One region of the Terrabacter sp. RAF57 genome, then DNA from elsewhere that is predicted to be linked to it. Evidence: riboswitches for the same ligand, from Rfam matches in the RefSeq annotation. Region 1 holds a riboswitch; each other region holds the start of a gene.
What was found. Region 1 has a riboswitch for cyclic di-AMP ahead of AB4Y83_RS01215 (CHAP domain-containing protein). Riboswitches for the same ligand answer to the same signal wherever they lie in the genome.
Positions count from the first base shown of each region.

Region 1 (4,807 bases):
GGATCTCGGCCGGATGGCCGCGGCGAGTGAGGCCGTCATCGGCCAGGTCTACCTCGTCACCTTCGTCGCGCTCATCGTCGCTCGCTTCGCGGCGGGTATGCCGCGTGCCTCGGCCGCTGTCGGCGCCGGCGGGGTGCCCGGCGGGGCCCGGGCCCCTCGCACCCTCTTCGAGGCGTTGGACTCGTCCAGGACGCAGCAGCCGCCTCCCGAGGGCGAGCCGGAGGAGCCGGAGGACGGCCCACCGGGCAGACCCGGGGCCGAGGGCTCGGCCTAGCATCGGCGCATGTCCGACGTGCCCGACGTGCCCGACGTGCCCGACGTTCTCGACCGGATCGCGGCGACCGGTACGACCGGTACGACCGGTACGACCGGTACGACCGATGCGCCGGCGGTGCGTGATGCCACGCCCGCCGACGCCGCGGCGTGCGCTGCGATCTACGCCCCCTACGTCACCGGCACGACGGTCACCTTCGAGACGGAGCCTCCCGACGTCGCCGAGATGGAGCGCCGGATCGCCAAGGCGCAGGCGCGGCACGCCTTCCTCGTGCTCGAGGACGCGGGAGAGGTCGTCGGCTACGCGTATGCCGGACCGTTCAAGGAGCGGACGGCGTACCGGTGGTCGTGCGAGGTGTCGGTCTACCTCGCGGGCGATCGGCGGGGTCGCGGCGGTGGGCGGCGGCTCTACGAGGCTCTGCTCGAGCGGCTCACGGCCCGCGGCTACCGGATGGCCGCAGCCGGGATGACCCAGCCCAACGAGGCGAGCGGCCGACTGCACGCGGCGATGGGCTTCGAGCCGGTCGGCACCTACCGCGACATCGGCTGGAAGTTCGGCGCCTCGCACGACGTGGCGTGGGTCCAGCGACCCCTCGGTGACCCGCTCCCGTCCGGGGGCGCCGCCGAGAACCCGCCCGAGCCCACCTGACGGGCCAGCGCCGGTGCCCACCTGACCGGCCTACGCCGATGCCCATCCGACCTGGTCCAGTCGAGTGAGCGCTCCGTCCGAGTCGAGTGAACGCCCCGCCACAGGTGGTCTGTGACGGGGCGCTCACTCGACTGTTACCGGGCGCTCACTCGACGGTGTGATCGGGGAGGGCGGTGGGGTGTCAGGGGAGGGCGGGGTAGTCCGTGTAGCCCTCGGCGCCGCCGCCGTAGAAGGTGGCGGAGTTCGGCTCGTTGAGCGGGGCGCCCTCGCGCCAGCGACGGACGAGGTCCGGGTTGGCGAGGAACTCGCGCCCCACGGCGACGAGGTCACCGAGGTCGCGCTCGAGGATGTCCTCGACGTCGGCCAGCTCGGTGACCTTGCCGAAGCCGGTGTTGAGGATGACCGGGCCGTCGAAACGCTTGCGCAGATCGCGGACGAGGTCGGACTCCGGGTCGCCGAGGATGCTGAGGTAGGCGAGCCCGAGCGGGGCGATGCCCTCGACGAGCGACTCGTAGGTCGCGGCCGTCTCGGCCTCGTCCTCCTCGAGGACGCCCTGGATGTTGTGCGCGGGCGAGATGCGGATGCCGACGCGGTCGGCGCCGATCGCCTCGGCCACGGCCTTCGTGATCTCGACGGTCAGGCGGGCGCGGTTCTCGGGCGAGCCGCCGTAGGAGTCGGTGCGCTCGTTGCTCGACGGCGCGAGGAACTGGTGCGGCAGGTAGCCGTTCGCGGCGTGCACCTCGACGCCGTCGAGCCCGGCCGCGACGGCCTGGCGCGCTGCGTGGACGAACTCCGCCACGAGCGCGGGGATCTCGTCGGTCTCGAGGGCCCGCGGGACGGCATACGCCTGCTGGCCCTTCGGGGTCACGATCTCGCCGGGCGCGGCGATGGCGCTCGGCGCCACGCTCTCGAGGCCGCCCTTGTTGTCGGGGTGGGCGATGCGGCCGGCGTGCATGAGCTGGACGACCACGCGGCCGTCGCCCTCGTGCACGGCATCGGCGACGAGGCGCCAGCCGGCGACCTGCTCGTCGGAGTGCATGCCGGGGGTGTCGAGGTAGCCCTGCCCGACGGCGCTCGGCTGGGTGCCCTCGGTGATGATGAGGCCGGCGCTCGCGCGCTGGCCGTAGTACTCGGCGTTGAGCTCGGTCGGTGCCTGGCCCTCGCCCGCGCGGTTGCGGGTCAGCGGGGCCATGACGAAGCGCTGGGGAAGGTCCCAGCGGCCGATGCGGATGCTCTCGAAGGCCGTGGACACAGGCCTGCTCCTCACGTCTAGGGGACTGTCGGTGGCGGTTGGCGGCCCCCACCGTCGATCGGTGGAGCCTTCAACTACCTAGGCGACAAGGAGGGCAGGCGGTCGATCATTCCCGTGTGTCCAGGGTTGCGCGTGTGGGGGATCCCACGCGGCCGGAGGGTTTCGGGTGGGCATGCCGAAGGGGAGGATGCCCAGGCATCCTCCCCTTCGTACGCGCTCAGCTCGTGGAGAACTCCGCGGTGGTCGTCGCGGAGGTCGTCGAGATGACGACCCGGTGGGTCACGGCGCGTAGATGTACTTCATGCCGGGACCGTCGGTCAGCGTGCGCGTGTTGTAGTTGTACGCACCGGCGAGGGCGTTCATCTCGATGATCGTCACCTCGTTGCCGTTGACCGCGGTCACCCAGGCGACGTGGCCGACGCTCGAGGAGCCGTGGACGCCGGGCTGCATGACGAGGATCGACCGCGTGCGCGGCGTGCCCGTCACGGTGTAGCCGGCGGACGCTGCGCCCGAGGCCCACGCCATGGCGTTGCCGGTCCAGCCACCGGGGTAGTAGCCCTCGGACTGGTACCACTTGTTGAGAGCGCCCCACGTGCACTGGCCCGCGGTGGCCCAGTTGGACGAGGCGCGCACGCCGGACGAGGCGCTCGGTGCTGCGGTGTTGACGCTCGCCTTCGCCGACGACGTGCTCGTCGTCAGGGTGGCGCGGGTCAGGTCGCGGGAGGCGCGCTGGACGGCGACCTTGCGCGAAGCGGCAGTCTGGGCGGCAGTCTGGGCGGCGGCCTTGGCGGCAGCGCGCTCGGTCTTGACCTGGACGTCCTCGATGACCTGCGGCTTGGCCGGCGCGACGCGGTGGGCGACGGCCTTCTGCACGGCGGGGGCGAAGCCGATCTTCGACAGCGCGGTCGACGCGGCCGGGGTGGCAGCCGTGGCCGGACCGACAGCGGCGGGAGCCGCGGTGTCGACACCGGCAGCAGCCGCGACGTCACCCGAGTTGGGCGACAGGGTGTCGGCGCTCGCCGGGTTGGCGAAGGTGGCGACCAGTCCACCGGTGGCGGCGACGACGGCGCCCGCCTTCATGGCCGGCTGAGCCGACTCACGGGCGAGGAGCTTGAGTTCGTTGAGGGGGTTGTGGCGGCCTGGCGCACGATGGCGACCGCGGATGTTCTCAGTGTTCACGCGTGTTACCTCTCCGCGCCTACGAAGTTAGCTGTCGGGTTCGGGCGGAAAGGTGCCCGGGCCACGCCCGCCCCGCGAAGCTCGCGTGGCGGGTGGGTCTTCACCCCAAGGACGTCCGAAGTCGTTGCGTAGGACGTCCGGAGAAACGTGTGGTTCCTCCGCTCCTGTCACAAGGTTCGATCTCTCTCGTCAGGCGGTGACAGGACTAGGCGGTCCACCTCACGAGAGCCCGACCAGGTGGCCGGACTCCCGGAAGACTAGACGAGGCGACTGGCAAATGTCACGCCACGGTAACGACGACGCGCGCCGATCGCCCCTGAATGTCCGAAGTGCCCGTCTATACCAACGCTTTACCTTCAGATGGGTGAGACGTGGATCACATCCGGACGTGGTCCTCGACAAGCCCCCCACGGGTATGCCGCGGGGTCCCTCGTGGGGACCCCGCGGCATACGCCGGACTGGTGTGGCTCGAGCGTGGGTCGGGCCGGGCGCGGTCGTCAGGTGGCGCTCGAGAGGTGGCCGAAGACCACGACGTTGTCGCGGTACTCGTTGCGACTGTCGGTCGGCCCGCCACACGTCACGAGGCGGATCTCGGCCTGGGTGAAGTCGCCCTTGTAGACGAGCTCGGTCGGGAACTGGGACTTCTTGTAGGCCGCGACCTTGTCGACGGTGAAGGTCAGGTGCGACCCGTCTCGCCGCGACACCGTGACGACGTCACCGGCCCTGACCTTGCCCAGCTCGTAGAAGATGCCCGGGACGCCCGAGGGGGTGTCGACGTGTGCGGCGAGGACGGACGGGCCGAGCTGGCCCGGCGTGGGGCCGGCGTCGTAGATCCCGACCTCCTGGGCCGTGCCCGGCACGGAGATCGTGCCATCGGGCTGGATGCCGAGCCGGACGAAGTGCGAGGAGCGCACCCCGATCGACGGAATCTCGATCGACGTCGGCTCGGAAGCCTCGAGGAAGTCACCCATGCCGACGGTGCCCGGCGCGGCGCCGGCCGTCCTGCCCGCCGTCGGTGTCCCACCCTGACCGGGGGACGCCGACGGGCTGGACGAGGACGGGCCGGGCGCCGCGGGGGCGCTGGCCGTGGCGACCCCGCCCGCCGCGGGCTGCGGCGGGCCGGGGGTCCCCGGGCTCCCTCTGAGGCCGACCACGAGCGCGACGATCCCGATGACGACGAGCACGGCCGTGACCGCCAGCGCCGCAGCCACTCCGGCGCTGATGCGCCGGGTGCTGCGGTCGCCGGTGGGCGACGTCGGCGCGGGCGTGGAGCCGGTCGGTGCGCTCATGGTCGGGTCACTCCCGGTCGGTCGTGTCGGTGTCGGTCGTGTCGGTGTCGGTCGTGTCGGTGTCGGTCGCTCAGTGTCGGTCGCTCGATGTCGGCCGCTCGGACTCGGTCGCTCAAGTGCGCGACGTCGGTCTCGGTCGCTCAGGCGCGCGACCGGGCGCGACGG
Region 1 covers NZ_JBFRDT010000001.1:255,244-260,050, forward strand. Annotated here, with positions in the region: gene AB4Y83_RS01200 (potassium channel family protein) at 1-274, shown strand, start outside; gene AB4Y83_RS01205 (GNAT family N-acetyltransferase) at 284-922, shown strand; gene AB4Y83_RS01210 (alkene reductase) at 1,104-2,174, opposite strand; gene AB4Y83_RS01215 (CHAP domain-containing protein) at 2,454-3,353, opposite strand; cyclic di-AMP (ydaO/yuaA leader) riboswitch at 3,358-3,545, opposite strand; gene AB4Y83_RS01220 (sortase domain-containing protein) at 3,851-4,642, opposite strand; gene AB4Y83_RS01225 (hypothetical protein) at 4,783-4,807, opposite strand, start outside.

Region 2 (4,807 bases), on a different contig from region 1:
CGCCGCCCCACAGAGGAGCTGTGCGGAGCTGAGATCGTGGGCACGGCGGGGCTGATGAGCGGCATCGGCCATCCAACCCTGACGCGCTTGGAGGCGGCGGGCTGGGTGGAGTCACGCTGGGAGGAGGTCAACCCTCAGATGGCCGGACGACCAGCCCGCCGGTACTACCGCCCCACCGGGGCGCGCACAAGGCGCGTGGGCCTTGGCGTGGGTCTCCCGTCCCCAACGGGGCCGACTGGCACCCGTCCCGAACCGGGTCTGCCGTGACCGGAGCCGCCGGCGGCGGGAGTACGACATCGCGTGTCCTCATCCGCGCCGCCACGAACTCGCTGCTACCAAGAGCAATGCGCGAGCGGTACCGCCGCGAACACCTCGAGCAGCCCAACGCCCTGCCCATCAGCGACAAGATCGACTATGCCGTCAGGGCGCCTGCCCTCACCTGCGCTCTTCAGACCCCTCCGGACCCGAACGGCTCAGCAACCAGGACTAGGCCCAAACGCGGCCGGCTGCTGGTGGTCCAGCACGTCTCCTTCGCGGGGCCCGGCCCGCTGCGCGCGCAGCTGGAGGCCGCCGGGCTCGTCCTCGACGTGATTGACGTCAGCGCCGACGCGGCTCTCCCCTCGACCCTCGAGCACTATGACGCACTGGTCGTCCTCGGCGGCCCCCAGTCGGTGCTCGACAGGCAGGGCTGGCCCACTCGCACCCAGGAAGCGGCGCTCGTGGCCGAGGCGCTCCGCGACGAGGTGCCCTACCTCGGTGTGTGCCTGGGTGCGCAGCTGCTGGGCGTCGAGGCCGGGGGCGCGGCCTATCGGGGCCCGGCGGCTGAAGTCGGATGGACCCCGGTCGCCACAACCGCGCAATGCGCCGTCGACCCCGTCTTCCGCGTGGTGCCGCGGCGCCTACACGTGATGTCGTCACATGTCGATCACGTGAGCCTCCCCGGCGGAGCCACCCGCCTCATGTCCTCCAGCGCCTACCCGAACCAGGCCTTCCGGGTCGGCAGAATCGCGTGGGGCACCCAGTTCCACCCCGAGGCGGACGCCGCGTTCGCAGCGACCCGACGACGGCTCGTGCCCAGTTGGGCAGAGGACGAGGTGCCGGCGAACGGCGATGAGCGGTTCTTCGAAGGGCACGCCGGGGCGATCTTCGCAGCGGTCTTCTCGCGGTTCGCCGCCGTCGTCGATGCCGCCGTCACCCGGCGCCGAGAGCTGGGTCCGGCGGGTCGAGTTGGCAACCGCGAGGGCAGACGTGCCAGCGGATCGCCGATGAGCAACTTCGGTCATCCTGCGCGGTCCCGTGACCGCTGTGGGGGCTTACGCCCAGCGTGAGGTCAGTGGCCCACTTCCAGGATGCCGCCTCGATCGTGCCGCGGTTCGGTTCTGGGGTCGCTGACGCAGTCCGGTGTCGCCACGCGATCTCGATCCAGGTCTTGACTGGCCGGTCGACCCGCACCTCGGCGCGCGCCGCTGCGTGCCGGCGTCGGACTCTTGTGCCAGGCTGTCGGCCCTAGGTAGAGTACGACCATGCCACCACGGATGACCATGGCAACCCGGTCGGTCCTCGATGTCCTCTTCAGCGACCTGGCGGCCGACTGGTACGGGTCGCAGATCGGCCGGCTCGCCGGACTGCCGAGTGGCACGGTCCACCCCATCCTGGCCCGCCTGGAAAGAGTCGGCTGGCTGGAGTCCCGGTGGGAGGACATCGACCCGAGCAGGGAGGGCCGACCGGCGCGCAGGTACTACCGGCTCACGGAGTCAGGTGCCACGCAGGCGGGGAGGGCCTTGGCCTCCGCGCGCCGGCCGCGAACTGGCTTCGCTCCGATACCGCAGGAGGGCTTGTCATGAGAAGGAAGATTCAGAGGGCGTCGGTCCGCTTCGCGGCGTCGGCGATGGAGCGGGCCACCGTGGGCGTCCCCTCCGAGACCCGCGATCGTTACCACGATGAGCTGATCGCCGAGATGCACGGGCTCGGCCGCCTGGCCGCGTGGCGGTATGCGGTCGGGGTCGCCGCATCGGCCTCGACGATGCACGCCGTCCTGACGGACGGCGGACCGCAGCCGGAGCCGGCCGTCCACCTACCCCTCGGCTGCCGTATCAACACCCGCCACGTGTGGGCGACGACCTATACGTCGGACGGCAAGCTGTATCGCGCCTGCGCCCGGTGCGGCAAGGAGTACGTCCCCATGGGTCCAGGGGCCGGCTTCACATGGGGCTGAGCCGGCCCTTGGACCGCCAGGTCAGAGGTCGCCCTCGAAGAACTGGGCGCGGGCCTTCGGGTGAGCTCGTGACGAGAACGGTCTCTCGGTGCGACTGAACCGGAACCTGGGGCCGGTCTCGAGCGCGATGATCCGGCCCGCCGCCCACAACGCACCGTGCAAGACGTCCCGGCCAACAGCTGAACCACGCTCAAAGGCCAAGCTGGTCCTTAGCCAGATAAGTCCCCGGAACCAGCCGCTCAGGACGCACGCTCATGGCACCCCTTTAGGCCAAGACTTGGCAAGGGCCGGGGTTCTACGCTGGTTGGTGACCGGTCCGGGAAGAGGCTTCTCCGAAGAGCCGGTGTGGGGTTGTGAGCCGGTCACGCTGGAGTCAGAGTCGTTGCCCCCACTCGTGCCCACAGCATCCAGCTCGCTCCACGACCGCGAAACCGCAGGTCAGGGTCACTATCGACCCCGTTGAGCGGAGAGCTGGCGAGGGGACTCGAACCCCTAACCGCCTGTTTACAAGACAGGTGCGCTACCAATTGCGCCACGCCAGCACGTCTCGGCGCGAGCGCCGCGGACGGGCGAAAGCGTAACCGAGCCGGACGGCATACGCCCAAACACCGGGCGCGAACCGACGCCGGACATGAGAAGGACGGCCCCGCGCAACCCAGGGGTTGGTCGCGCGAGGCCGTCCGGCTCAGTTGTATCAGGAACTCACGGGAGTCGCAGAGTCTGACCCACGAAGATGAGGTTCGGGTTGGTGACCCGGGCGCCGTTGGCCTTCCAGAGGGCCTTCCAGCCGCCGGCCACGTGGTAGCGCGCGGCGATCTTGCCGAGGGTGTCGCCGCTGTGCACGGTGACCTTGGCGCCCTTGGCGGTGTTCTTGACCGTGGGCTTCGTCGCGTACGTCTTCTTCTTGACGACCTTCTTCGTCGTCACGGGCTTGCGGACGGTCGACCGCGAGACCGGGGTCGTCGTCGCGCCACCGTTGGCCCGCGTCAGGCCGGCCCGCTGCGAGCACACCGGCCAGGCGCCGGGGCCCTGGGAGGCGAGCACGCGCTGCGCGATGGCGATCTGCTCGGCCCGCGTGGCGAGGTCGGCGCGCGACGCGAAGGCCGTGCCGCCGTAGCCACGCCACGTGCTCTGCACGAACTGGAGGCCGCCGTAGTAGCCGTTGCCGGTGTTGATGTGCCAGTTGCCGCTCGACTCGCACTGGGCGACGCGATCCCAGACCGAGGCGGCCTTGGCCGACCCGCCCGCGGCGATGCCACCGACGATGGTGGCGGCTCCAGCGATTCCGACTCCCGCGATGCGCTGCTTGACCGAGATCTTCTTGGCCGCAGCATGCTTGGACATGTACTGCATGGGTGATCCTTCCTGACGCGCGCCTGCGGGGTTAGCTGTCGGGTTGGGGCGTCAGGTGCCCCGTCGCGGATGCGACTTCACCCCGAGACCAGATCTCGTCCTCTTGACATGCGCTTCGACACACATGCACTCACTGGCCACACTGGGTCCCCCGTCCTCGCCCGGCCCACGGGTGTGGGCTACATCCCTGGCTGGCGAGGCTCGGCGCGCTCAGGGAACGGATAAATGGGTGTCCATGTGAAGTTGTGGGAGCGTTCGTGTGGAGCCGGACGCGACGAAGCGACCCGGGAACCGAGTCGTGCTGCTCCCGTTCGACCCGAAAGTCGAGGCCGCCGAGCACTGACGGTACGGGACGTTTCCGCAGCGCACAAGGCACGTCGAGACACTTCCGTGATCTTTTTTTCAGCCCCAGATGCAGGTCGATCCGCTATGCACACAGGCCTCGCACAGGGGCCGCCCGGGCGCCCCACAGGCCCCGCCCCGCACGCTCAACCGTCTCGCGCCGAGCCGTCACTTCCCGAACGGGTTCGTCGTGAACGGGTCCCACGTGAGGCTCGACCCGTGCTGCAGGGCCACGAGCGCAGCCGCGACGCCGAAGACGGCGAGCAGCCCGGACACGATCTGCGCGGCCAGGCCGGCTGGCACGAGGCGCCGCGCCATCGAGCGCGAACCGCGTCGCAGCGAGGCGCCGCCGGGGCCCCACCACAGCATGAGCAGGCCGAGGACACCGCCGATCGCGAGCGTGATCGGTGTGCCCGGGCCGAGGTCGGTCCCTTGCGTGCCGGCGAGGAGCAGGGCGGCCGCGAAGACGCCGGCGAGCGCCACCGCCACGGGCAGGAGCAGCCCGACCGCGGTTGCGATGATGCCGACGACGAGGTGCCACGGGCTCGACACGACGGCGAAGGGCACGTCGCTGCGCCGGCGGCCGAAGTCGTAGCGGCGCATCACGAGCGCCGTGACCGAGCGGTCGGTGGCCCGGGCGAGCGCCGACAGGACGACGAGCACGACGAGGGCGATGCCCGGCCACGCCATGAGGGCACCGACCCAGGCGATCGCGACAGCGGCGAGCAGTCCGGTGCGCATCGGCAGTCCGATGCGCGGGTCGCCCTCGCGCTGGGCGGGCTCGTCGTCCTCGTCCCACTCGTCGTCGGGCCAGTAGCCGTCCTGCGGAGCCGGCTCGACGTCCTGCCCGCCGCGCCCGTGCCGGGCATCGTAGGCCTGGGCGCCGCCCCAGTCGTC
Region 2 covers NZ_JBFRDT010000022.1:85,678-90,484, reverse strand. Annotated here, with positions in the region: gene AB4Y83_RS19670 (type 1 glutamine amidotransferase) at 264-1,328, shown strand; gene AB4Y83_RS19665 (PadR family transcriptional regulator) at 1,524-1,844, shown strand; gene AB4Y83_RS19660 (hypothetical protein) at 1,841-2,215, shown strand; tRNA gene AB4Y83_RS19655 (tRNA-Thr) at 2,685-2,757, opposite strand; gene AB4Y83_RS19650 (transglycosylase family protein) at 2,918-3,568, opposite strand; cyclic di-AMP (ydaO/yuaA leader) riboswitch at 3,572-3,759, opposite strand; gene AB4Y83_RS19645 (protein kinase domain-containing protein) at 4,079-4,807, opposite strand, start outside.
Region 2: another riboswitch for cyclic di-AMP. It lies ahead of AB4Y83_RS19650 (transglycosylase family protein); the one in region 1 lies ahead of AB4Y83_RS01215 (CHAP domain-containing protein).

Region 3 (4,807 bases), on a different contig from region 1:
CCGGGTGGGGAGGGGCGCCTCGAGGTGAGGGTGGTGCGCGTCAGAACGCGGACTCGGGGACGTCCATGAGGTCGTTGTCGGTGGCCTCGGCGATGGCGCGCTCGGAGGCGAGCTTCGGCAGGACGTTCTTGGCGTAGAAGGACGCCGCCGCGACCTTGCCGCGGTAGAAGTCGGCGTCCTTGCCCGTGGCGCCGCCGTCGATCGCCTTCTGGGCGACCTCGGCCTGGCGGAGCAGCAGCCAGCCGACGACGAGGTCACCGGCCGCGAGGAGCAGGCGGGTCGTGTTCTGGCCGACCTTGTAGAGGTTGGCCGTGTCGCCCCCCATCCGCGGGTCGCTCTTCATGGCGTCGCCGATCATGTGGCCGACGATGCCCTGTACGTCCTCGAGGGCCCGGCCGAGCAGCTCGCGCTCGGTGTCGAGCGAGCCGCCGAGGTCCTTGGCGAACTCCTGGATCTGTCCGGCGACGTGCTGCAGTGCCTGGCCCTTGTCGCGGACGATCTTGCGGAAGAAGAAGTCGAGTCCCTGGATGGCGGTCGTGCCCTCGTAGAGCGTGTCGATCTTCGCGTCGCGGACGTACTGCTCGATCGGGTAGTCCTGCAGGAAGCCCGAGCCGCCGTAGGTCTGGAGCGACTCGGTGCCGAGCAGCACCCAGGCGCGCTCGGAGCCGAGGCCCTTGACGAGGGGCAGCATGAGGTCGCTGATCCGGTTGGCGACCTCGGCCGCCGAGCCCTTCTCGAGCGGCACCGTCGGGTTGCCGCCCTGCGCCTGGTTGACGGCGTCCTGCTGGCTCGCGGTGTAGATGACGAGGGCGCGCAGACCCTCGGCATACGCCTTCTGGAGCATGAGCGAGCGGCGGACGTCGGGGTGGTGCGTGATGGTGACGCGGGGCGCCGCCTTGTCGGTCATCTGCGTCAGGTCGGCGCCCTGGACGCGCTCCTTGGCGTACTCGAGGGCGTTGAGGTAGCCGGTCGAGAGCGTGGCGATCGCCTTGGTGCCGACGAACATCCGGGCGTTCTCGATGACCTTGAACATCTGGGCGATGCCGTCGTGCACGTCGCCGAGCAGGGTGCCGACGGCCGGCTCGTGCTCGCCGAAGGTGACCTCGCACGTGGTGCTGACCTTGAGGCCCATCTTGTGCTCGACGTTGGTGACGTGGGCGCCGTTGCGCTCGCCGAGCTCGCCGGTCTCGAGGTCGACCTGGAACTTCGGCACGATGAAGAGGGAGAGGCCCTTCGTGCCGGGGCCCGCGCCCTCGGGGCGGGCCAGGACGAAGTGGACGACGTTGTCGACCATGTCGGACTCGGCCGAGGTGATGAAGCGCTTGACGCCGGTGATGTGCCACGTGCCGTCGGGCTGCTGGACGGCCTTGGTGCGGCCCGCGCCGACGTCGGAGCCGGCGTCGGGCTCGGTGAGCACCATGGTCGTGTGCCAGGCCTGGTCGACGATGTGCTTGGCGAGCTTCTTCTGGTCGTCGGTGCCGAGGTGCCAGAGGAGGTTGGCGAAGGAGTAGCTTGCCGTGAACATGTGGATCGCGGGGTTGGCGCCGCAGACCATCTCGGCGACCGACCAGCGCAGCGAGGCCGGCACGACCATGCCACCGAGCTCGGCGGGGACGTCGAGGTTGCCCCAGTCGCCGTCGACGTAGGCCTTGAACGACTTCTTGAACGACTCGGGCATCGTCACCGACTGGCTGACCGGGTCGTAGACGGGCGGGTTGCGGTCGCTGTCGAGCAGGCTGCCGGCCAGCTCGTGCTCGGCGAGGCGTGAGACCTCGCGGAGGATGTCCTTGGCGGCGTCGACGTCGACGTCGGCGTAGATGCCGGTGCCGAGGACGTCCTGACGGTTGAAGACCTCGAAGAGGTTGAACTCGAGGTCACGCACATTGCTCTTGTAGTGGCCCATCCGGGGACCCTCCACGTTCTGTTGCTCGTCGTGCGTCCGCGCTGTCGTCGGCGGGCGCGCCAAGTTACTGGCCGGTCACTTCCATGATGCTACTGACCGGTAACGATCGCAAGGGGGAGAGGTCACGGTTCCGCCACGAGCGGCCTCTGAGGGCGTATGCCGCCCGGCCGGCTCGTCGCCGTCATCGCCGGCGCGACCGCACGCCGCCTCGACCGGGTGCTCGACGGCGACGACGAGGACGCGGTCCAGTACGCCCTGGCCCGGGCGACCGGCAACTACCGGCGCGGCAACGAGCGCTGACGGTGGGGGAGCGCCCGCGACCCGTCCCGCGAGGCCCGGCCGGACGGCATACGTGCTCGGACGGCATGTGTGCCCGGACAGCAGAAGGGCCCGGACAGCAGAAGGGCCCGGACAGCAGAAGGGCCCGGACAGCAGAAGGGCCCGGTCACGGAGACCGGGCCCTTCCCATCTGGAGCAGGCGGCACGAATTGCACGTACGTCTTCCTTCTGGAAGAAGGCTGTTCTGCTACTGAACTACGCCTGCGAGGCGTCGCCAACCGTAGCAACAGTCGGGCCGCGACGTCCAAACGGCGCGCTCGGGCGCGCCGCCGGACCGCCCGCTCGGGTCCGGGCCGACGTGCTCGAGGTCAGCCGAGGGTCACGAGCCGTCGCGCAGGCGGCGGGCGAAGGCCGACGACCGCGCCCGCAGCTCCTCGACACGTCGCTCGACGAGGGCGAGCGGGTCGAGGCCGCCCTCCATGCCGTTCGGCGGGCGTCGGACGTGCGTCGAGCAGCTGAAGTCGGCGTGCACGAGGGTGCCGAGGCTGTTGCCCTCGCGGCCGGATGCCCCGGCCCGCCGGGCCACGAAGAGGGCCACCTCGCTCGTCGCGAAGGCGTCCTCGCACCAGGCGCACATCGCGCTCGCCTTGCGCGTGCGCTCGGCGGTCCGGAGGAGGAAGCCGACGGGTTCGTCGTCGACCGGGACGACGGCGTAGGCCCGTTGCGGGTTGCTGCGGTCAACCCAGCCGAGGTAGTCGAGCGTCTCCCAGCGCGGGCCGAGGTCGAGGTCGGCGGGGAGGGTTGCCTGCTTGGCCTCACGCCGGGAGGCGTTGACGAAGGAGGCGCGAATCTCGTTGTCCGTCAATGGTTTCACGGTCTGTTCCTGTCAGTCGGGCAGGACCGGGGTGCCCGGTCAGCCGGGGTGGGGGAGGTGGAGCGGGACCGTGACCGCTGAGCAGGCCATGACGGCCACCCACCTCTCCGCGGGCCTCCCCGCTGACGACTGACGTGCCCCGACGGAGCAGCGTCCATGGTGCGTCACGACGTCCACGGTGGTCCACTGGTTTACCGAGCACCGCAGCGCCGGACTGCGTATGCCGTGGGCTGCCGAGAGCGTCCTCCACGCCACGGTGGCGGATGGAATGTCTGCTTCCACCGCATTTGACTTGTCAACTATTGCCACAATCTGTTCGTCTAGGACCCTTTTCGTGACCTGTCTGTCACCGTCGATGGATGCTCATCGCCCGGGGTCTCCCCCGAGCGGCCCACCGCACGCCGAGTCCTGTCCACCGGTGGGGCAGCAACGCAATAACGGACAGGAGTGGGGGACCCACTTTCGGGCCGGCCAACCGGTCKTTGGGGTGAAGCCGCATCTGCGGCCGGGCATCTTCCGCCCGAACCCGACAGCTCACCTCACAGGCGTGGGAAGGAATCCACCATGCCCACTTCTACCCTTGCACGCCGAATTCCCTTGCAGTCCCTGGCTATCACGCCACTTCTCGCAGCCGCCCTCCTCGTCGGGACGGGTAGCGCGCCGACATCGTCGGTGACGCACCAGGCTGCCTCTCGAGCGGGAACCGCTCCGGTCACGATCAAGGCCAGACCGGTCGCCTACGTCTCGGCCGCCACGCGCGCTGCGCGCGGCAGGACCGCCGTCAGGGTCGCTGCCGCACAGCAGGGCGATCCCTACCGCTACGGGGCTGCGGGCCCGTCGGCGTTCGACTGCTCCGGCCTCGTCTACTACACCTACCGCACCCGTCTCGGCGTCGGCGTCCCGCGCACCGCCAACGCCCAACGACTCGCCAGCGTCCGCATCAGCAAGGCGAACGTCCAGCAGGGCGACCTCATCTTCTTCATGTCCGGAGGCCGCGCGTACCACGTCGGCATCTACGCCGGCTACGGCAAGGTCTGGCACGCACCCAGACCCGGCCAGCGCGTCCAGCTCTCGAGGATCTGGACGACGAGCTGGGTCGCAGGCCGCATGCCCTGACCCGGATCGGTCCCGGGGGTCCGTGTCGACCCTCGGGGCCGTGTCACCGGGCGGTGCCCACCTCTCGGTGGTTCGACTCGTCGTGCGCGGAGCGAGCGACGGGAATCGAACCCGCGTATCCAGCTTGGGAAGCTGGCGCTCTACCATTGAGCTACGCTCGCACGGGCCGCCCGGAGGTGCCCCGCGAAGGGTCCGCAAGGCGGCACGCGGCGTCAGTGTAGCCGACACCGCGCCAGTGTCAGGAACGCGACCCCAGGGGCCGAAACCGTCATGGATCTCGCCAAGCAGACCGCCTTCGTCGACCACGTCCGCGAGCGCGGCGGTGCGAGTGCCCAGGTGGCCGTCACCCTCGAGCAGTTCTTCGAGGGCAACGACTGCGAGTGGTGCATCGCGCCGAACCGTCCCGAGGACGTGCCGCTCGACACCGTGCGCCGGGTGCTCTTCGAGCTGCGCGAGCACCCGGAGGTGCACGACGTGCGGGTGGAGCTCGACGTCCTCGAGTTCCAGGACTTCCCCGACGACGAATGGCCCTACGCGAGTGGGGTGGCCGTCATCACGACCCTGCTCCCCGAGGAGGTCGACGCGATGACGATCGATGCCGACACCGAGTCGAGCGGCGGCCCCGCCGCGAGCGC
Region 3 covers NZ_JBFRDT010000014.1:19,567-24,373, forward strand. Annotated here, with positions in the region: gene AB4Y83_RS16045 (acyl-CoA dehydrogenase) at 41-1,903, opposite strand; gene AB4Y83_RS16050 (hypothetical protein) at 2,060-2,203, shown strand; tRNA gene AB4Y83_RS16055 (tRNA-Gly) at 2,374-2,447, opposite strand; gene AB4Y83_RS16060 (FBP domain-containing protein) at 2,562-3,056, opposite strand; cyclic di-AMP (ydaO/yuaA leader) riboswitch at 3,477-3,619, shown strand; gene AB4Y83_RS16065 (C40 family peptidase) at 3,654-4,172, shown strand; tRNA gene AB4Y83_RS16070 (tRNA-Gly) at 4,263-4,333, opposite strand; gene AB4Y83_RS16075 (hypothetical protein) at 4,443-4,807, shown strand, end outside.
Region 3: another riboswitch for cyclic di-AMP. It lies ahead of AB4Y83_RS16065 (C40 family peptidase); the one in region 1 lies ahead of AB4Y83_RS01215 (CHAP domain-containing protein).

Region 4 (4,807 bases), on a different contig from region 1:
GGCACGCGGGCCTCGAAGGCCGCCGAGGCGTCCGGAGCGACGCGGGGGAGCAGCGCCACCCACACGACGTAGTGCATCGTCTGCATGAAGGCGAAGACGGTGAGGAAGCGCATCCCGAGCACCGTCGCCGCGGCGCTCGGCGGGGCGCTCGCGGCGAGGATGGTCTGGCCGTCGCCGACGACGCTGCGCACGATGCCGGGGTCGGCGCTGAGCCACCCGTCGAGGAACCCGAGCAGGACCACCGCCGGGATGGCGACGACCCACAGCAGCTGCACTGCCCGGAACGCCTGCCGCCCGCGACGCGAGGTGATCCGGCGCGACCACTCCCAGAGGAAGAAGAGCGGCACGACGTTGTGCAGGTGGGTCAGCACGACGAAGTGGTACGTCGGGAAGGTCAACGAGACGGCAGCCGCGGCACCGATGAGGACCCAGGCGGCGACCCGCCGCCGGCCGTCGAGCCCGTGACGGGCGGCAGCCGCGAGGATGACGTAGCCGAGCACGATCTCGGCGAGCAACGCGGGCCGCCCGACCACACCGGCGAGGAGCCGGCAGACCACGATGCCGGTGACGAGTGCGGCGAGCAGCTCGAGGAAGGGCCGCCCGAGGAGGCTGGCGAAGCGGCCCGCGACGTAGCGGATCTCGAGGAGGTTGTGCAGGATGCCGAAGAGGATGAGGCCGATGACCGCGGTCGCGATCGGCGCCCCGACGGCGATCGCGAGCGAGAAGCAGACTGCCACCAGCACGAGGAGCGTGATGGTGCTCGAACGATGCACCGCGACGGCCGGGTCGGGCGCGTCGGTCACGGAGCCGCCCGCTCGGGGCTGCGCGGTCACGAGGTGAGCCCCGCTGCGCTGCAGGCCCTGGCGCTGACGCTGGCCGTCGAGGTGCCCGTGCTCGTGTCGTTCGCGCGCGCAGCGGGCTGGGCCGGGTGGGGCCGCGCGCTCGTCGGCGCGGTCGGCGTCAACATCGTGACCCACCCCGTGCTGTATGCCGTGTCGACGGGCTTCGGGTCACCGTGGCAGCTCGTGGGGGCGGAGGTCGCCGTCGCCGCCGGGGAGACGGCGCTCCTCGTCGCGGGGTGGCGGGTGCAGGCGCGCGAGGACGCGATGACGGTGGCGCTGGCGGTCGTCGCCGCCAACGCCGCCTCCACCGCCATCGGTCTGCTCGTCCTCTGAGTCCTGGCCACGGGCCAATGCTTTCGTCGGCTGGTCGGCCCGGCCACCCGAGTAACCCGATCGTTAGGGTCCTGTGGCGTGACCGAGATTCAGGGGGACGGCGCGGAGGGACGCAGCGGCAGCCTGCGCGCCATCGCGCTGTCGGCCTACGGGCCCACTCTCCTGGGCTCGACGGGCGCGGGCGCGGTGTCCCCGATCATCGCGGTGTCGGCACGTGAGCTCGGCGCCTCGGTCGGCGTCGCGGCGCTGCTCGTCGCGATGCTGGGCGTGGGCCAGCTGCTCGGCGACCTGCCGTCCGGTGCCCTCGCGGCCCGCATCGGTGAGCGCCGGGCGCTGCTCGTCGCGGCCGTGATCGAGGCCATGGGCATGCTCGTCGCGGCTCTGGCCGGCGGTCTCGTCATGCTCTTCGTCGGGGTGCTCGTCATCGGGCTCGCCGGCTCGCTCTTCGGCCTGGCCCGGCAGGCCTACCTCACCGAGGCGGTTCCGGTGGCGATGCGGGCACGGGCCCTGTCGACGTTGGGTGGCGTGCACCGCATCGGCTACTTCGTCGGCCCCTTCATCGGATCGCTCGTCATCGCCAGGTGGGGGACCGAGGCGGCGTATGCCGTCGGCGGCGTCGCGAGCATCGCCGCGTTCGTCCTCGTCCTGCTCGCGCCGGACATCACCGGCTCGGCGCATCGGATCGGGGGCGGCGGACCGCCGCGCAGCGTGGCGTCCGTGCTCCTCCAGCACCGGCACGTCCTCCTGACGCTCGGCACCGGTGCCATGTGCGTGGCCGGGGCGCGCGCCATCCGCGAGGCCCTCGTGCCGCTGTGGGCCGAGTCGGTCGGCTTCTCCCCGGCGCAGACGTCGCTCGTCTTCGGGGTCGCCGGGGCGCTCGACATGGCCCTCTTCTACCCCTCGGGCTGGCTCATGGACCGCCACGGCCGGGTCGCGGCCGCCGTGCCCAGCATGCTCGTGCTCGGCCTCGGCATGATGCTGCTCCCGCTCGCCACGAGCCTCGTCGCCGTGACGGCCGCGGCGACCGTGCTCGGTCTCGGCAACGGCCTCGGGGCGGGGCTCATCATGACCCTCGGCGCCGACGCCTCGCCCGCGGACGGACGGGCGCAGTTCCTCGGCGGTTGGCGGCTCTGCGCGGACGTGGGAAGGGCAGCGGGCCCGCTGGCGTTGTCAGGGCTGAGCGCCATCATGTCGCTCGGCGCCTCCTCCGTCGTGCTCGGCGTGGGTGCCGTGGTCGGGGCGGGCTGGCTGCGCATCTGGGTGCCACGGCACGACCCGACCCGACGCGCGAGGACCGGGCCGACGCCCGGGCCACTCACGGGCGGTCCCTGACCGCTCTCCGATTCTGAGAAGGTATGACCGTGACGGACCTGATCGACACCACCGAGATGTACCTGCGCACCATCTTCGAGCTCGAGGAGGAGGGCATCGTGCCCCTCCGCGCGCGCATCGCCGAGCGTCTCGGCCACTCGGGCCCCACCGTGTCGCAGACCGTCGCCCGCATGGAGCGCGACGGGCTCGTCGCGGTCTCGGGCGACCGTCACCTCGAGCTGTCCGACCACGGCCGGCTGCTCGCGACCCGCGTCATGCGCAAGCACCGCCTCGCCGAGCGGCTGCTCGTCGACGTCATCGGCCTCGAGTGGGAGTACGCCCACGACGAGGCCTGCCGCTGGGAGCACGTCATGTCCGAGAAGGTCGAGCGCAAGATCCTCGGCCTCATCGGCGAGGGGCTCGAGTCGCCCTACGGCAACCCCATCCCCGGTCTCGAGGAGCTCGGGGTGCGCCAGGACGAGGACTTCCTCACCGGCCTAAGCACCCTGACCGCCGCCGTGGGGGTCGCGCCGACGGTGGTGACGATCCGTCGCATCGGTGAGCCCGTCCAGGTCGACCCGGAGGCGCTCGCGCTGCTGACGAGTGCCGGCGTCGTGCCCGGCGCCCGCGTCGAAGTCGTCCGTGACGGCGGCCGGGTCGTCGCCGTCCGCGAGGGCAGCGAGCCGTCCACGGGCGTCTCCCTGCCCGACGACGTGGCCGTCCACGTCTTCTGCCAGGCCGCCTGAACACGCCGTATCCGGCAGGGTTTGCCCCGGTTTGCCGGGTCGTTTTGGCAGGCCTTGCCACACCTCGTCCGGCCCCTTCCGGAGGTCGCTGAAATTTCTTTGACTTCCGGGAACTCGAAGGTGACAAGGCACTCCTACTTGGGTACGGTGGGCGAACTTGCTCTCCCCGTCGAGTGAGTGCCCCGGGTCGGACCGCCTAGTCCTGCCATCGACCTGAGGCTCAGTACGAACCGCATGGCAGGAGCGGGGGAACCACTTTCTCCGGGCGTCGAGAGACGCCCTCGGGGTGAAGCCCTCCGTGGACCGAGACCGGTCCGAGCGAAGGCCGGGCAGTACCTCCAGCCCGAACCCGACAGCTCACCTCGTAGGCGTCGAGAGGTCAAACGTGGCTCAGAACGTTCCCGGGCGCCACCGCGCCCCCGGTCGCTTCAACGCGATCTCGGAGCTCAAGACGATCGCCAAGGAGTCGGCCCAGCCCGCCGTGAAGGGTGCCGCCATCGTCGCGGCCTCGGGTGGTCTCGTCGCTTCGTTCGCCGGCACCGCGAACGCCGCTGACGGCTCCGCCAGCACGGTCGCCGGTCCCGCGGCCGTCGGCCCCGCCGTCGGCACGCTCAAGGCCGGCAACGCCCTGTCGGCGATCGGCTACGCCAAGCCCGCCCTCAAGCAGGCCTCGGTCAAGCCGGTCGTCATCGAGGACGTCCAGGTCAAGTCCGAGCGCGCCGCGAAGAAGGCCGCCGAGAAGGCCGCCGCCGAGCGTGAGGTGACCCAGCAGCGCGCGTCGCGCTCCGGCTCGACCACCCGGGTCGCCCTCAACGTCGCGCCCAACCCCAGCGCCACCGGCATCATCGGCATCGCCCAGTCGTACTTCGGCGTTCCCTACGTCTACGGCGGCACGACGCCCTCCGGCTTCGACTGCTCCGGCTTCACGTCCTACGTCTACCGCCAGGCCGGCATCTCGATCCCGCGCACCGCGTCCGCGCAGGCCGCGGCCTCGACCCCGGTCAGCAACCCGCGCCCCGGCGACCTCGTCTTCTTCGGCTCGCCGATCTACCACGTGGGCATCTACGTCAGCCCGGGCCGCATGATCGACGCCCAGCGTCCCGGCACCGTCATCGGCAACCACTCCATCTGGACGACGCCGTCGATGTACGGCCGCATCTGAGCGGTCACCTCTCACGCCACACGCTGCGCCCCCACCGGATCCGGTGGGGGCGCAGCGCTTTCCGGCCCTGTCGGCCACCGTGGTTGACTGAGTCGATGACCGATCAGCCTGCTGCCGAGTCCACGACCATGATCGAGCTCGACCTCTGGAGCGACCTGGTCTGCCCTTACTCGTGGGTCGCCAAGCGCCGTGTCGAGGCTGCCGTCGCCGCCTTCGAGCGGCCGCACGACGTCACGGTGCGCCTGCGCTCCTTCGAGCTCGACCCGGACGTCCCGGTCGGTGGCTCCGTGCCCGTCAGCGACCACCTCTCGGTGCGCCACGGCGGCGACGCGGGCGCTGGCCGGCTCATGAACGCCAAGGCCAGCGAGGTGGCCGAGGCCGACGACCTCGTCTTCGACTGGGACCGCGCGGTG
Region 4 covers NZ_JBFRDT010000034.1:480-5,286, forward strand. Annotated here, with positions in the region: gene AB4Y83_RS21810 (hypothetical protein) at 1-833, opposite strand, end outside; gene AB4Y83_RS21815 (hypothetical protein) at 837-1,175, shown strand; gene AB4Y83_RS21820 (MFS transporter) at 1,254-2,507, shown strand; gene AB4Y83_RS21825 (iron dependent repressor, metal binding and dimerization domain protein) at 2,537-3,232, shown strand; cyclic di-AMP (ydaO/yuaA leader) riboswitch at 3,440-3,615, shown strand; gene AB4Y83_RS21830 (C40 family peptidase) at 3,618-4,394, shown strand; gene AB4Y83_RS21835 (DsbA family oxidoreductase) at 4,490-4,807, shown strand, end outside.
Region 4: another riboswitch for cyclic di-AMP. It lies ahead of AB4Y83_RS21830 (C40 family peptidase); the one in region 1 lies ahead of AB4Y83_RS01215 (CHAP domain-containing protein).